4 regions of the Paenibacillus yonginensis genome follow, and region 1 is predicted to be linked to each of the others. Evidence: a T-box and tRNA genes for the amino acid it is inferred to sense, from the RefSeq annotation. Region 1 holds a T-box; the other regions hold tRNA genes.

Region 1 (4,166 bases):
CAGGAGACGAAGGCGGGGAAGTTGAATATATAGAGAGTAAGCATTATTCTGACGAGGTTAGAAATAAAGGAGCTGAATCAGTTATGCCAAATAACCGGAATCTGACCAGCAGGATACTGTTCTGGATCGGTATTGTGATATTAGCTTTTGGTTTTGTAAGCGGTTTTGTAGCAGGCAGTCTAACGGCAGGTGAGGATTCTGATTTTAAATTTACCGCCGCTTTATCGGTGTGGGCTTCTTATATGATACCGGGTTGTCTGATTATCGGATTCTCGGAAGTGATCCGGCTGCTTCAGGATGTGCGGGACGACTTACTCCGGTTTAGAAGGAAAGGAAGGCTGGCACCGCATTTGGCGGGAAACCCTTTGGAAGAGACCGGGGATGAGATTTCTTCCCCCAGGGTGGGTACCGTAGAAGAAGCGGGCGCTAAAGCGGAGCAAACGGGCCGGTTATTCCCCCGGCTGAGCAGAGAAAATCTGTTCCCGGATGTAGAAAGGGCGGCTAAATTTTATAAACTGATTAAACGCATAAATGCTTTAGAGTTTTATTTTGAGGTGGAAGACAAATTAACGGTCGAAGCAAAGCTCGGGGATGTCAAAAGGCTTTATTTTGAAGTCAAACATCTGGTGTTCAAAGCCGGACTCGAGCATCATCCGATTTGGCTGGATGTCGTTGAAGCCATCCGTTATGTCGAAGAGGAATATGCCCGGATGGAAGAGAAATACGCTTAAGAGTAGAGTAGAGAAAGAAACTAGCATGATGCTAAATAAATTGTCTTGCCAGGTGTGAGATTGATGTGATATTATAAATCTCACTGAAGGACGGTAGCTCAGCGGGAGAGCACTACCTTGACAGGGTAGGGGTCATGGGTTCGATCCCCATCCGTCCTATTTGAAGGAAACCCTTGAAGCGACAGGCTTCAAGGGTTTTTGTTGTCTTTAACCTCCTTCCCCGGACCGCGCCCTCGCAGCTTGTCCGAAAATGGAACAGTCTCGTTAGGAAGCTGCCTTTTGTTCATTCGTTTATCCAAGCCAGCTTGGGCTCCGCAGATGACCAGGTAGTCGGGACTTTCATGGACAAACCACTGGAGTCCACAGCCCCCCGAAAGGGATGACATTCTATTTCCATCCCCGGTTAGCTTAACCGTAATAACCGTATGTCAATGCCGCATTTACCGTGTATAAACCCTCTCCCTCCAGCAAACACTGAAAATACCAGAAACGGAGGGAGAGTTATGAACCTGAAGAAGATAAACTCTGGAGCCTTTGAACCGGGACGGCTTGCCTGCAGGCTGCTGCTCGGCTTGGTGCTTCTTAGTCTGCCATTAACGGGCTGCGAGCCGATGGTTCCCAATCAGGAAACGCTGCTCAGACAGACGGAATATGATTTGCAGGACGATGGGGAGAACGCTGATCTGCCCGTCATTGAAGATGTCTACCATCAGTCGGTGCATGAAGATGTCTATGGTGCGGATCAGTTAAAGCTTCCTTAAACCGGACAGACCGGTGTACAAAGTATACGTTTTTATGTATAATAATTCGACTTAAGCTGAAGCGCGTGGCGTACCTTATTACGGGTCGGCATAGTGCTGATTTTGCTTGGGAAGAACTATTTTTTAGGAGGCTTGTTGTCATCATGGCTGCTGTTATTATTCCCGTTAAGTCCGAAGACCAGCTGCAGAACTGCCTGGACATTCGACAAGAAGTTTTTGTAGAAGAACAAAAGGTACCGGTTTCCCTGGAGATCGATGAATTTGATCATATCGCCGGCGACGCCCATCATCTGCTGATTGAACAGGACGGACAATATGCGGCGACAGGCCGGATCACTTATTATAAAGATAATGCTGCCAAAATTCAGCGGGTTGCCGTTCGCAAAGCTTTCCGCTCCAAAGGCATCGGCAAAGTGCTGATGATTGGCCTTGAGGAGCTGGCCCGCGAGCTGGGCTTCGAGAAGGCGGTGCTTGACGGGCAGCTTCATGCTGTGCCTTTCTATGAGAAGCTGGGTTATGCCATCATCAGCAAGGAGCCGTTTGACGATGCTGGCATTCTGCATCACCGGATGGAGAAAAAGCTGTAACTCTCCGCATAAACTGCCAGCCCGAGGACAGAATAAGGTCATCCTTCCTATAAGGAAATTCCACATCAAGGAGAGAGGATGATGGCATTGCCTACAAGAGAGACCTTTATTGCGGTTCAGAAGAACGGAGACGGCGATCTGACGGCTTTCAAAACGTCCAGCGGCCGCGTGCTGAATTATGAAGAGGCGCTTCGAGAGGTACAGGCAGGCGCTATTGCCGGTGTGAACACCTTTAAAGGCCGGGATGGCGAGTTTTATATCCGCGGGGACGCCGACGGTGATCCGACCAACAATCTGGATGCGCTGCCGGGTTTCTAAATCTTGCGGAATTTGCAACGACTTTGACTTTGTTCCTCTCAAAAAGAAAGAGGCATTTTCGCAGAACGCGGAAATGCCTTTTATAATTGGAAATTTAAGCTTGCTTTTTACCTCGCTTCTCCTTATAATGATCTGAAATATTTCAAAAAGTCATGGAACGGGAGAGTAACCGAATTACCCATGTTTTAGCGAGCCGGGAGGGTGGAAGCCGGTACAGAGGGATTTGGCGAAGCGGACCCGGGAGACGGGCTGCCGAAAGCGCATCATGTAGGCTGCCCCGGCGCAAACCGTTATTTGTTCAAGCGGCCTGACCGGCCTGAAGGGGGTTCCCTTGTCATGCTGTCCGGTTCAGGCAACAAGAGTGGCACCGCGAGTCCCTGTCCTCGTCTCTTAACAAGAGACGGGGATTTTTGCGTTTTTAATCAAACGGAAAGGGGATTTGTTATGTTAAACACATGGGTACAGCAATTCGTGGAGTCAGGGGTAGAAAAGGTGCTTCATGCCCACGGCGAGGAAGGCCGGGAGGAACATTTCTGGAAAGTGCAGATCGAACAGCCGTCCAAGCTTGAGCACGGCGACTTCTCTACCAATATTGCGATGCAGCTGGCAAAGCTCTTGAGACGTCCGCCGATGTTGATCGCGGAGCAAATTGGCGATGAGCTGTCGACCCGAGCCGAAGGGCTGATCGCCAAAGTGGAGGTCGCGGCTCCGGGTTTTATCAATTTGTTCGTGAACTGGGGGCAATGGGCAAAGCGGGGGCAGCCGGCCAATCCGCCGTCTCCCCTGAAAATCGTCGTTGAGCACACCTCTATTAACCCCAACAAATCCGCGCATATCGGCCACCTGCGCAACTCCTGCATCGGGGACACGCTGGTCAGAATGCTTAGAAAAAGCGGGGCCGAAGTCGAGGTGCACAATTATATCGATGATCTCGGGAATCAGCTTGCGGATACAGTGGTCGGCCTGCTGCATACCCCGGCAAGCGGCGATTATAAGAGATTTGGCGACTTTTGCTGGGATGTGTATTCAGGCTTGCACAAGCAAGGGGAGGACAGCCCGGAGCTGACTGCAGAGCGCACCAAAGTGCTGCATGGCCTTGAGCAGGGAACCGGGAATCTGGCCTGGCTCGGGTTCATTACAGCCTCCCAGATTGTGCGGGAACATCTGGAGGAGATGCGGGAGTTTGGCATCGGCTATGACCTGCTGGTCTGGGAGAGCAGCATTGTTCGCGAGGGCTTCTGGGACGCCGCTTTCCAGCGTCTTCAGCAGACACCGAATTTTGTCCGGGAGACATCAGGCAAGCTGGCCGGCTGCTGGGTGCTGAAGCCTCAGGCGCAGCCAAGCGAAGCAGGAGTGAAACAGCAGGAGGAGGTTTCCGAAGCGGAAGGAGAAACCGTTCCGGATCCGGAATCCGATCATAACCAAGATAAGGTGCTTGTACGTTCTAACGGAATTTTGACCTATACAGCCAAAGATATCGCTTACCATTTATGGAAGTTCGGGCTGCTGGGCAGGCAGTTCCGGTATACGCCTTTTGCGGAGGGAGTCTGGTCAACAGCCAGACAAGGCACGGACGGCGTCTTCGGTCATGCTGACAAGGTCATCAACGTGATTGACCGCAGGCAGGAATACCCGCAGGCGATGGTCCGCCAGTCGCTGGAGCTGATGGGGTATGAAGAGCAGGCCGCCAACCTGCTTCATGTCAGCTACGGCGTCGTGTCGCTCAGCCGAAATGCCGCGTTGGAGCTGGGGATGGACGTCACGGACGG
Region 2 (4,166 bases), 690 kb from region 1:
CCGGTGGTCGCAATAAGGTACACGTACTTCAAGTCCCGCCCCCATGCTCATGCGGTCTTTGCGGTCCAGCAGGGTAGGCATGAAACGGGTGATGTTCAGGTAGGAGAGCACACGCATTTTGGCGTCGTTGTCGTCTTCGCCTTCCAGGGCGGGAACCTCGGCCAGCGCTTCCTGATAACGTCTTTCGACATAATCCAGCGGCTGAATATGCTCTCTCAGCTCCGGCGACAGCAGCCCGGCGCGGAAGGCGCTGGATACGGACCATGGGAAGGTGCCGGAATCGCGTAATTCTGGACGGTGGAACCAAGGGTAGCCGCCGAAGATTTCATCCGCCGCTTCGCCGGATAGGGCGACGGTGGCTTCTTTTTTAATTTCATGACAGAACAGCAGCAGTGAAGAATCCACATCGACCATCCCCGGCATATCCCGGGTTCTTGTGGCATCATCCAGCGCTTCGACCAGTGAATCGGTGTCAATCAGCACATAATGATGTTCGGTTTGCAGCTCGTCGACCATCCGTTTAATCCACGGTCCGTCCGCTCCCGGCTGGAAAACATGCTCTTTAAAATGTTTGTCGTTGCCCACATAGTCTACGGAGAAGGTGTGGACCTGACCTTGGCCGGTTTGTTTGTAGTAGTTGACGGCCAGCGCGGTAAGGGCGCTGGAATCCAGTCCGCCGGACAGCAGCGTGCACAGGGGCACATCGGAGATCAATTGACGCTCAACCGTATCCGTCAACAGGGCGCGGAGTTTCTCGGCCGTCTGCTCGACATTGTCCCCATGAGCCACGCTTTGGAGCTGCCAATAAGGATAAATCCGCAGCCCGGACTGGCTGTAAATCATCGCATGCCCCGGGCGCAGCTCTTTTAGCTCTTTGTAGACGCCATGGCCAGGTGTACGAGCCGGTCCAATCGCAAAAATTTCGGCCAGTCCTTCCGCGTCCACAGACGCTTCGACTCCCGGGTGTTTAAGAATCGCTTTCGGCTCCGAGCCGAAGACCAGCAGTCCGTCCTGTTCACTGTAGAACAAGGGTTTAACCCCTAGACGGTCTCTTGCGAAAAAAACATGCTGCTTCACGCTGTCCCACACCGCAAACGCAAAAATGCCGTTGAGCCGGTCCACGCAGCCCGGACCCCATTCGGCATAGGAGTGAAGGAGAACTTCAGTATCGCAGGTGGTACGGAAATGATGGCCTCTTTGCTGGAGTTCGCTTTTTAATTCGAGTGCGTTATAGATCTCCCCGTTGTATACGATTGTGAACACAGAGTCCTCATCCTGGAAAGTCATCGGCTGGGCGCCGTTCTCAGGGTCCATAACACTCAGGCGGCGGTGTCCAAAGGCGCAGGGATTGGAAATCCAAGTTCCATGGCCGTCGGGTCCCCGTCTGAACAGGGTTTCGGTCATATTCACCAGAAGCTCGGAATCCTGCGTCAGGTCCCGGCCCCATTCAATAAATCCTGTAATTCCACACATGATTAATGTTCATCCTCTCTTTCAGCCACTCCCTGGTGCGTAGTGATGTCGCCCAAAGTAATAACACATTATGCCGAACAAGGGCATAAAATGTCTGTCCTTTATGGAAACTACATGAGGATGCGTTTGCAATTGAAACCAGGAAAGGGGAAGACAGCATGTACAAAATCACCAACGCAGAGTTCCGCCGGATGACCGATTATAACGGCCAGCGCTGTGCGGAAATTGAGGTCAGCTCCGGCAAAGCGGGCGAGCATGACCTGCTCGTTTATGTAGCCAAGACACCTCAGGGGGCTTACGACATCGTCCACATGTACAGTACCGACATCGATCCGGAAATCGACTGGTACAACAACAATCTGCATAACTCGTACGAAGAAATTTCCGAAGAGGAATTCGGCGCAAGTTTGTCATCGGCAACGCAAACCTCTGAGTTTCATCGTATGCAGTTTAAAGATACGTTGTTCGGGATGAAGCAAATTGCCGCCAAGCTGCAGGAGAACCTCTAAGGAAGGAGAGCCTGTAAATGAAGGAGTACCTCTAAAATTTATCGTAGCTGTACTCTGAACGAAGCCTGCCGCAGAAATATGACTTGTGGAGATTGTCACCGTTCCCGTGCGCAGCACCGCGTTTGGCGGCTGCTGCCTCACGGGCTTATCATCAAAAACACTTGAAATAAATCCAGATTCCGGTATAATAATATACGTTGTCCTTACATATGTCCCAGTAGCTCAGCTGGATAGAGCAACGGCCTTCTAAGCCGTCGGTCAGGGGTTCGAATCCCTTCTGGGACGTCTAGCAAGCTCTCCTTCGGGAGAGCTTTTTTCGTCTCGGGATGAGAACCCCTGGGGGTTCGTCGAAGCGAGGGCACTATGTAATAGGGACTGGGCGAAGTCGCAAGCGAGCAGGATAAATAGACCTGGAAGCAGGATTGAACCTGAGATTTCATACTGACTCCAGGTTTACCAAATCTAAAGGTGGGCGGCATTTACTTGCCCATAAATTACTTAAAAGGTTACTGTAGACGTAAATAAGCAGAGAGCTAAAGAGAATAGACCTCTTAGCGCTCTGCTTAATTTGTAGTACAGCTCGTAATTAAAAGTCTGTAGTGCTTGAAGCTAATTTTCCAAACACTTCTCCGTTTACATTTGTTCCGCCACCACTCCATTGCAGGATATAGTTACCACTGCGCATCCCTTGAGGGTAGCCATCTTTGAAGTTATACCATTCCAGAGAACTACTGGCAGGAATGGTTTTAGAAAAGTAGACTAGTCCACTGTCTGTATGAGTTAGTGTTACATTAACCGAAGCACTGCTGTAATTCTTAATAAGAAATTTAATATGGCCATATCCAGGGTTTATTGTAAAAGGATTTTGAACAGTAGCCGCTCCATTTGCAAGCATGTCGAAGCTTTTATCAACAATAAAAGGGCTAAACAAACCATCTGTACTGTTAATACTATTATTTGATGATTGACTTACTACTGGACTGGATACAGGGACAGAAGTCTTTTCTTGATTAGATGATGCTGCTGATGCAACGGAGGTAGCCAATGCTAAAGATAAAATTGCGAACAAAGCACCCTTTTTCTTCATATGAATTTCCTTTTCTAATTAGTAGTATTTAGATATTAACATAAAATAGATTGTCAACACATTATTGTTAATATCTTTTTTTAATATTATCATATAAGTTAAAAAAGTAATTAATTTCCATATTATTTAAATTACCTTATAAAAACAAAGTAAAAGTAAGAATATAATAACATACATACCTAAAGAAATAGTAAGCTCCTGTAAAGTAAAAGACACTTACTTTTTGCATTCTTGATTTTTCTTTGAAATTATTCATGCGTAAGCTACTTCAGTGCAATTGATTCCTGCCTTTTAACCAAATACAATATCTGTTTTCAAATCTTTAGAAGTTGCCGCCCTGCGGATGGAGCAGTAAAATAAGTCAGTAATGTCACGGGCCCATGCTGCCCGATCCTGTAGGGAAGGTTTTGATTGTAAATGATTAAATGGGCATCACTTCGTTTGAAAGAGCAGCAGCGCTGGCTGCCGCTGGCTCTAATGCTTGTTTTTCCGCTGCTGGGATATTTGTATCATTTTGTGGATCATCCCACAAAACATGTGTATTCTCTGGTTACTGATTTTGACCGTGCGACACCGTTTATCAAATATTTTTCGGTACCCTACGGGATCTGGATTTTTTACATTTATGCTTGTCTGGTCTATTTCTTTTTCAGGGATAGAAAGGCCTACTACCAGTCTATCGTGCTTTATACAGTTTGCGCGCTGACCTGCTACGCGATTTACAGCGTGTTCCAGACGACGGTTCCCCGGCCGGTTGTGAGCGGGAGCGACGTTTTTTCCCGCCTGGTCACTTTTATTTACGACCGGGATCAGCCGTTTAACTGTTTTCCGAGTATTCATTGTTTTTCAAGTTATATGGTTCTGCGGATGATGTTTACCAGTCCTGCGCGCGGCCTGATGAACAGGCTCCTGATCGGGGGAATGTCGATCACCATTATTTGTTCGACCCTGTTTATGAAGCAGCATGTCATCTTGGATGCCCTCTCGGCTTTTGCCCTGGTTGAGTTTTATCGTTTGATTCTCTTCAAGCTTCCGGCCCGTCATGCCGAGCAGGCGGCCTTACGCCGCCGGCAGATGGAGGCATGAGGCAAAATTGT
Region 3 (4,166 bases), 1.6 Mb from region 1:
TCTCTTATGAGCCCAAGACAAAAACCTACCAGATCACACGAGGCAATATTTCAGTCAAGCTGGTACCCAGCGGTTACGGCACTGTTCAGACCGTGATCAACGGAGCCAAATCGTACACGGGATACGAATGGGTCAATAAGCAGGGCTACAATTATGTGTCTGTACATTTGCTGACGGACAGCCTGGGTTACCGGGCCGGATGGGACAACGCCACCAAGACGGTCAATCTGGTTCCGCTTCAGCTGAACAACATGAAAGTAACGGTCCAAACCTTGTCGCAATCGGATAAAGTAACGAATATTCAAATCGAATATCCGGTAATCAGCGGCTTGACAAATGCGGAGGTTCAGCAGCAGATCAACAAGCGGTTTAAGGACTGGGCGGACGCTTATTTGCAGGATTCGCTGAAGCGCTCCAAGGATTTGGGACCTGGCCCTCAGGGCGCGAAAAATGAATTCGACATGAATTATCTGGTTACGTATAATCGCAACGGCTATATCAGCTTCCGCATGCTGAATTATGATTACACAGGCGGAGCGCACGGCATGAGCGGTCTCGAAGGAATTACAATCCGGCTGAGCGACGGCAAACAGATCGAGCTTGCCAATCTGCTGAAAGCCAATCCGGATTATTTGAAGGTCGTAGACAAGACAGTAGCGGCCAAGCTGAAGAAAGATCCAGGTTATTTTGGCGGGTTCACTACGGCGGGAGACAAACCGGACTTCTATCTGAAGGATGATGGCATCGTCGTATTCTTCCAGCTGTATGAATACCTGCCTTATGCAGCGGGCTTCCCGGAATATTATATTCCTTTCTCTGCGCTGCTTCCTAATGGAGCAAGTCCGTTTGAAGAGCAGTAATCGTAAACAGACTGGGTCTAAAACAACAAAGCAGATACTTCCCCGGGGAGTATCTGCTTTGTTGTTTGGAGGGACGGACATTCTCTTGTTTGGACAAAGGGGTATGTCCTTTCCCAAAAAGAAAAAGAACTCACAGAATTGAAGTCTGTGAGTTCTTCTCTGTGAATCTCGATCTGTTCAGGCAGCTGTTTATACGCCTTCCGAGTTCACTTTCTCGATCACTTTGTCGATCAAGCCGTATTCTTTGGCTTCCGCCGCGGTCATGAAGTAGTCGCGGTCGGTGTCTTTTTCGATGCGTTCCAAAGGTTGACCCGTGCGTTCCGCCAGGATTTTGTTCAGGCTGTCGCGCATTTTCAGGATGCGGCGAGCGCGGATTTCGATATCCGTTGCTTGACCTTCGGCTCCGCCCAGCGGCTGGTGAATCATGACTTCGCTGTTTGGCAGCGCGTAGCGTTTGCCTTTCGCGCCGGCGTTCAGCAGGAACGCGCCCATGGAAGCGGCCATGCCCACGCAGATCGTGGAGACGTCGGATTTGATGAACTGCATCGTATCATAAATCGCCATGCCTGCCGTAATGGAACCGCCAGGGCTGTTAATGTAGAGGTGAATGTCCTTGCCAGGCTCTTCGGCATCCAGGAACAGCATTTGCGCGATAATGGAGTTGGCCACAACGTCGTTCACTTGGGAGCCAAGGAAAATGATCCGGTCTTTGAGCAATCTGGAATAAATGTCGTAAGCACGCTCTCCGCGGTTACTTTGTTCGACGACCATAGGAATATAACTCACGATAAAACCCTCCTAAATAATAATGTTAAGTCATATGCTCAGTGCCCGGCAATCAGAAGCCGCAGCAGGCCTTAACAGGTTGAACCCGATTGGGTCCGGCGATTACAGGATTGACCAAAACCCCGTACTTTAAACCCCGCCCCCAGAGTCAGACACTGTTAATAACCACATCATAAACAATTTCAAACAGAAAGTCAAAGAAAGTCAAACTAACCGATCAAAAAAAGCCCGAATCCTCGGACTAATGGTTAAACATATATAGGACGCTGTTAAAGGTTAAAAATAAGATGGCGCGCCCGCGAGGAATCGAACCTCGATCTCAGGCTCCGGAGGCCTACGTCATATCCATTGGACCACGGGCGCATAAAGAAAAAAATCCATTTGACCTCAAATAAAGTCAACAGAATTCATTATAGCCGCATCCAAATTAAAAAGCAAGCCCATAAAAGCAAAGTTGAGTCACATTTTCTGCAGGATCGCGGGATTGCGAATAACGCATGGAAAACTTGCTCATTCTACGGACGATACACTTGCAACAGGAGCAGAAATTGGTTAGAATATCAGTGGGACTTAAAACGTTAACCCGGGACATTTTAAGACCAGAGGAATGGAGAGAGATAGTCGAAGCCGCAGGAGTGAAGACATTGCGAGATTTGTTGGAGATCCAAAAGCAGCTTCTGCCTGATCTCATGGACGTTCTCAAGAAGAGATATCTGATCCTGAACCAGATCATGCTTGAAGAAGTCATCGGAAGGCGCACACTGGCGCTCTCCCTGAATATGACGGAACGCGTATTGCGCGCGGAAACCGATCTCCTTAAAGCTCAAGGTCTTATTGAAATCGAGAATGTGGGCATGAGAATCAGTGAAGCTGGCCGCCAGCTGCTGGAGCAGATGAAGCCGTTCGTGAAAGAACTGCTGGGGCTGTCCGAAATGGAGAAGAAGATCCGCGATACCTATGGGCTGCGCAAGGTGGTTGTGGTTCCAGGCGACTGCGAAGCGGCCGCAACGGCCAAACGCGAACTGGGACGCGCAGGAGCAAGAGCTTTGCTTGAAGTAATCGGGGAAAATGACGTAGTCGCCGTAACCGGCGGTTCAACGCTGGCCGTTATGGCCGAGCAGCTCACCCCCCCATCGGCACCTATTAAAGGAAGCTGGTTTGTACCGGCTCGCGGAGGTTTGGGTGAAAGCCTGGAGATTCAGGCCAACACGATCGCTTCCGGCATGGCCAAACGTGTCGGCGCCGAATACCGGCTGCTGCATGTGCCTGATTTGCTGGGCAGGGAAGCTTATGAATCCCTTGTTCATGATCACAACATTCAAGAGATCGTAAGCCTGATCCGCAAGGCGCGGATCGTGGTGCACGGCATTGGAGACGCCATGGAGATGGCGCGCAGACGCAAGCTGGATGCTGAGATGGTGCAAGAGCTCGCAAGAGACGGAGCCATTGCCGAATCCTTCGGTTATTATTTTAACGAGCAGGGCGCCGTAGTTCACAAGATGTTGACCTTGGGTCTGAGGCTTGAGGACATCAAATCTACGGAGACGATCATCGGTATTGCGGGCGGGCGCAGCAAAGCGCAGGCCATTCATGCTGTTCTGAAGTTTGGCCAGGAGGATATCCTGATCACGGACGAGGCGGCAGCCGAAGAAATTGTCAAGTCGCTGTAGAACGCAGAAACGGTACGAATTAACGTTGTTTTACTCAGGTCATCAGGCCTGACTAAATATAAAAAATATATTTTCTTTGGGAGGATCTATCAATGAGTGTAAAAGTAGGCATTAACGGTTTTGGACGTATTGGTCGCTTGGCATTCCGTCGTATTCAAGAAGTAGAAGGTATCGAAGTAGTAGCAATCAACGACTTGACTGACGCAAAAATGCTGGCACACCTTCTTAAATATGATACAACTCAAGGCAAATTCAACGGTGACGTTGAAGTTCACGAAGGTTTCTTCAAAGTAAACGGCAAAGAAGTTAAAGTTCTGGCTAACCGCAACCCTGAAGAGCTTCCTTGGGGCGACCTGGGCGTTGACATCGTTCTGGAGTGCACAGGCTTCTTCACAACTAAAGAAAAAGCTGAGCTTCACCTGAAAGGCGGAGCTAAGAAAGTGGTTATCTCTGCTCCAGCTACAGGCGACATGAAAACGATCGTTTACAACGTAAACCATGAAACGCTTGACGGTTCTGAAACTGTTATCTCCGGTGCTTCTTGCACAACGAACTGCTTGGCTCCTATGGCTAAAACTTTGAACGACGCTTTCGGCATCGTTGAAGGTTTGATGACTACCATTCACGCTTACACTGGCGACCAAAACACTTTGGACGCTCCACATGCGAAAGGTGACTTCCGCCGCGCTCGTGCCGCTGCCGAGAACATCATTCCTAACACAACTGGCGCTGCTAAAGCCATCGGCCTGGTTATTCCTGAACTGCAAGGCAAATTGGACGGCGCTGCACAACGTGTGCCTGTACCAACTGGTTCCCTGACTGAGCTGGTAACGGTATTGAACAAGAAAGT
Region 4 (4,166 bases), 670 kb from region 1:
AGGGCCCGCTCCAGATCGTTGACGGTCATTTTCTCCGGATTTCGTGGGTTGTCGATGCCGCGTCCCGTATAGACGAGCTTCCGTTTCTCGTCCAGCACAAAGAAATGAGGTGTCCGCAAAGCGCCGTAAGCCTTGGCCGTTTCCTGCGTTTCATCGCGCAAATAGATCCAGGGGAACCGGTTATCTTCCATTCTTGCTACCATATAATCGAAGGAATCCTGCGGGTTGGTTTGCTCGCTGTTGGCGTTGATTCCAATAAAAGTTACCCCGTCCTTCGTGAATTTATCCGCAGTCTGACGGGTGACTTCATCGGAGCCAAGGACAAACGGGCAATGGTTGCAGGTGAAGAAGACGACCAGAAATCTCGAGGCTTCAAAGCTTTCCAGCGTGTAATGATTTCCGTCAGTTCCTTTCAGATTAAAATCCGGGGCGGATTCGCCAATCTGCAAAGTAAAGCTCATGAATGACACGGCCTCCTCGGGCAGCGGGAAAAGCTGCAATATTTTTAAAAGATTTTATATAGAAGAAATACTTCCTCTTATTCTACATGCTTCCATTCTTCAATGCCATCCATCCTTTCGAATAGAATGAGCTTACAATTCCCGGAAGGTGTTGACGATGTAAAGGTAATTTTGTTTTTTTGCTTCAAACAGATCGGACCGGGTCCACATCAGCACTTGGGTGAAATGGTCTTTGGAGGCTATGATCGTAACCAGATAACTGATTTTGACTTTGTCGACCTCTCCGGTGATGACATATTGGAGGGCCGTCAGTCCGCCGATCGTAATCTGCTCAGGGATCTCTTGCTTGGCGTTTTGAATCGCTTCTTTCATGTTGCTGCTCACCAGCTTGGAGTAGTCGTTGATCGTTGTGTTTGGCGAGAAACCGGAGCGGTCTTCCCTGAGGACCACAATATAATCTTCGGTAGAAGGATGAGAGGCCTGAATGTCGGCTCCTGAAGCCAGGCCGCTATCCTTGCTCCAGCCTTCCGGAATCGTAATGCTGGCATGATGGTCCGAACTGGTGACCAGGGAAATATCGGAGGCGGCGGATCCCAGTACGGGCAGGACCGATGTTTTGGTGTTGGGTTTCATGATCTGGAAGGACTGGATAACCTTCTTGAATTCATCTTTGTACCCGGCAAACAAATCGGAAGTCGACCACGTAATGATCTGATAGAAGGTTCCGTCTTTCTCCAGTACCGCAGCCAGATACCTGACGTTGACGCTGCGGGCTGTCCCGTAGAACTCGACGGTTTTGGCCGGAAGTCCGTCAATCGTGATATCTCCGTTTTCGACGAAGCGGTAGTTCTGAAGCGCTACTTTGGTATCGGCCAGAAGTTTTCTTCGCATGCTGTCCAAAGTGGCGTCTTTAAGAAGATTGGAAGGCATCCGTACAATCAGGCAGTATTTCTCCTTGGAGCGGTCTGATACGCCGAGTACGGCGGCTTTGTTCAGGTTGTCGTCCCGAACCCAGCCTTGGGGAAAGGTGAGGCCAAGACTTCCGTCGACGTCTTCAATTCTATTAACGCTCTGCAAGGAAGAAGACGTCTTGGACAGGGGCAGCGCACCTGTGCGGGACTGGATTTCGTTTGGAAGCTCGTCCGCAGACGGGCGTTTGATGCCGCAGCCTGCCAGCAGGATCATCCCCGAAATGGCCGCGATTGCCAGCTTGGTGAAACGAATTCCGGTTGTTCTCAATTTATAACTCCTCCTTAATTGGAAAATAGGAAGGCCTGTCCGGCATAAGGCTGGTTGGCAGGTGGCGAGAACCAGAATCTCGAACCTCTATGGGCGTAGCCTATTATTCGAAATATATGAGAGGCCTATGAACGTTATGCTATAAAAAGAGAGTACTAGGGGCGCGACGCAAAAAAGCTCTCCCGAAGGAGAGCCGCTCAGCGTCCCAGTCGGGGTACGCTCGCATTGCTCGCGACTTCGCACAGGCTCCCTCACACGGTGCCTTCGCTGCGACGAACCCCTAAAGGGGTTCTCATCCCGAGACGCAAAAAAGCTCTCCCGAAGGAGAGCTTGCTTGAACGTCCCAGAAGGGATTCGAACCCCTGACCGACGGCTTAGAAGGCCGTTGCTCTATCCAGCTGAGCTACTGGGACAAACAATAAAAGCGTGCAAAAGAGAATATACCATACATTTGGCGGGTTAGCAAGGATTTTTTGATGGATATAACTTTTTAATATGACGGTGCGTGTGTTATAATCTACAAATCATTGAAGACGCGGTGGAAGGATGTGAACTTTTATTAACGAGAATCGACAGAGCGGGCGAGATAATCTAGTTCTATTCCCCAAGACGCTCGATTATTACCAGGTCGAACTTACCCGGATGCTGGAAACGGAGCGTTACGCGGAAGCAGCGGATCTGCTTCGCTTTTTGCTGCAGTGCCAGGTCCAGGATGACCGTCATTACGAGGAATGGGAAGCGCTGCTGAAATGGCTGCAGGAGGCTTTCCCGGCAGCTGCGGCAGGGAAAGGCCAGGGCGTTCCGGTCATGGAGCCGGCGGATGAAGCCGAGGAAGCGGATTTTGCGCGCAGGCACGCGGAAATGAAATTTGCGGAAGACCGCGGGTATGCGCTCAAACTGCTGCAGACCGTGACGGAGAAACCCTTGTCCGAGCATACTTTTCTGGCCCTGGAGCAGCTGGCTTTTATCCAGGCGCCGGAAATCGACGAAGCGCTGATCAAATGGCTGGAACGTGAAGAACGGCATCCGATGCTCCAGTTCCGGGTGTTGCAGACCCTGCGGCGGCGTGAGACAAGCGGCGTGGTCCGTCTTTGGAGAGGCGGCGCGCTGACGACGATTGAGATCGACGCCGTGCCCTTAACCCCGGAGGAGTTCCCTCCGGCGGTACAGGATGTGCTGGACCGGGTTGGACAAGAAGCGCAGGTGCACGATCCGGCCATGTTTTATTTTGCCCAGGAGTTCTGGTACCAGTTTATTATGGGCGTGTACGGAACGGCCGATTATGACTCCGTTATTCGGGAGGAAGAGGCGTCGCTGGACATCTGGGCGGCTGCACTGCACCAAACCGTAACGGAAAGCCTGCAGGGCGGAGACGGCAAGGCGGATGAGGAGCTGAGAGCGGCGTACGGCATTACGGATTCGATGCGTTTGCGGTTTGAACAAGCCCATAAGGCGATGAAGCAATTTGCCGCAGCCGGAGCGATTTTTTAAGCGAACAAAGCGAATGGAGACACCCATCTTTTATTTCGGAAAAGATTGACAGATCGCGTCATGATTTAGCCCACTTGTAAAATCAACTATTCTTGATTATACTATAGTGGTTATTCTAAACGTGAAATTCGATAGGGCAAGACTGAAAACGGATAACATCACTTCGTTTTTCATTGTCAATATGTGAACAATTTTTGGAGGGGAAAGCATAAAATGAAAGCAACTTGGGAAAAAATAGAGAAGAACCTCGGCGTTCTTGAGGTTGAAGTCGAAGCGGAACGCGTAGCGGCGGCGCTGGATAAAGCTTTTAACAAAGTAGTAAAGAAAGCAAACGTGCCTGGTTTCCGTAAAGGCAAAGTGCCTCGGCCGATTTTCGAAGCACGCTACGGTGTGGAGAGCCTCTACCAAGACGCCATCGACATTTTGCTCCCTGAAGTATACAGTGAAGCGGTTGAGCAAACGGATATTTTCCCTGTAGACCGTCCTGAAGTGGACGTTGAGCAGTTTGCAAAAGGACAACCTTTTGTTTTCAAAGCTAAAGTAACAGTTAAACCGGAAGTTAAGCTTGGCGAATACAAAGGCATCGAAGCTCCGGCTGCTACAGCTGAAGTAACTGAAGAAGAACTGAACGCTGAGCTTGAGCGTCTGCAGCAGCGTCATGCTGAATTGATCGTAATCGACGAAGAACCTGCGCAAAACGGCGACACGGTTGTCATCGATTTCGACGGTTCCGTGAACGGTGTTCCTTTCGAAGGCGGCAAAGCGGAACGTTATTCCCTGGAACTGGGCAGCGGATCCTTTATTCCGGGCTTTGAAGAGCAAGTAGTTGGAATGGCTACTGGCGACTTCAAAGACGTTGTAGTTACGTTCCCTGAAACCTATCATGCGGAAGAGCTTGCCGGCAAAGAAGCCGTGTTCAAAGTGAAGCTGCATGAAATCAAACGCAAGCAGCTGCCTGCTTTGGATGACGAATTT

Evidence for each region. A T-box is a leader RNA that pairs with one kind of tRNA and senses whether it is charged. The one in region 1 lies ahead of AWM70_RS10835 (arginine--tRNA ligase), so its partner is inferred to be a tRNA-Arg.
Region 2: it encodes a tRNA-Arg, which carries the amino acid that the T-box ahead of AWM70_RS10835 (arginine--tRNA ligase) is inferred to sense. The anticodon was not compared.
Region 3: it encodes a tRNA-Arg, which carries the amino acid that the T-box ahead of AWM70_RS10835 (arginine--tRNA ligase) is inferred to sense. The anticodon was not compared.
Region 4: it encodes a tRNA-Arg, which carries the amino acid that the T-box ahead of AWM70_RS10835 (arginine--tRNA ligase) is inferred to sense. The anticodon was not compared.

The regions. Positions count from the first base shown of each region.
Region 1 covers NZ_CP014167.1:2,355,353-2,359,518, reverse strand. Annotated here, with positions in the region: gene AWM70_RS10865 (hypothetical protein) at 84-731, shown strand; tRNA gene AWM70_RS10860 (tRNA-Val) at 819-890, shown strand; gene AWM70_RS10850 (hypothetical protein) at 1,235-1,492, shown strand; gene AWM70_RS10845 (GNAT family N-acetyltransferase) at 1,636-2,079, shown strand; gene AWM70_RS10840 (DUF3892 domain-containing protein) at 2,161-2,397, shown strand; T-box leader at 2,542-2,791, shown strand; gene AWM70_RS10835 (arginine--tRNA ligase) at 2,842-4,166, shown strand, end outside.
Region 2 covers NZ_CP014167.1:3,049,658-3,053,823, reverse strand. Annotated here, with positions in the region: gene asnB (asparagine synthase (glutamine-hydrolyzing)) at 1-1,473, opposite strand, end outside; gene AWM70_RS13840 (hypothetical protein) at 1,632-1,982, shown strand; tRNA gene AWM70_RS13835 (tRNA-Arg) at 2,194-2,267, shown strand; gene AWM70_RS13830 (hypothetical protein) at 2,569-3,069, opposite strand; gene AWM70_RS13825 (phosphatase PAP2 family protein) at 3,487-4,155, shown strand.
Region 3 covers NZ_CP014167.1:3,988,577-3,992,742, reverse strand. Annotated here, with positions in the region: gene AWM70_RS18120 (PdaC/SigV domain-containing protein) at 1-860, shown strand, start outside; gene clpP (ATP-dependent Clp endopeptidase proteolytic subunit ClpP) at 1,050-1,646, opposite strand; tRNA gene AWM70_RS18110 (tRNA-Arg) at 1,935-2,009, opposite strand; gene AWM70_RS18105 (sugar-binding transcriptional regulator) at 2,291-3,316, shown strand; gene gap (type I glyceraldehyde-3-phosphate dehydrogenase) at 3,409-4,166, shown strand, end outside.
Region 4 covers NZ_CP014167.1:3,021,712-3,025,877, reverse strand. Annotated here, with positions in the region: gene AWM70_RS13715 (thioredoxin family protein) at 1-461, opposite strand, end outside; gene AWM70_RS13710 (hypothetical protein) at 594-1,700, opposite strand; tRNA gene AWM70_RS13705 (tRNA-Arg) at 2,040-2,113, opposite strand; gene AWM70_RS13700 (hypothetical protein) at 2,343-3,191, shown strand; gene tig (trigger factor) at 3,405-4,166, shown strand, end outside.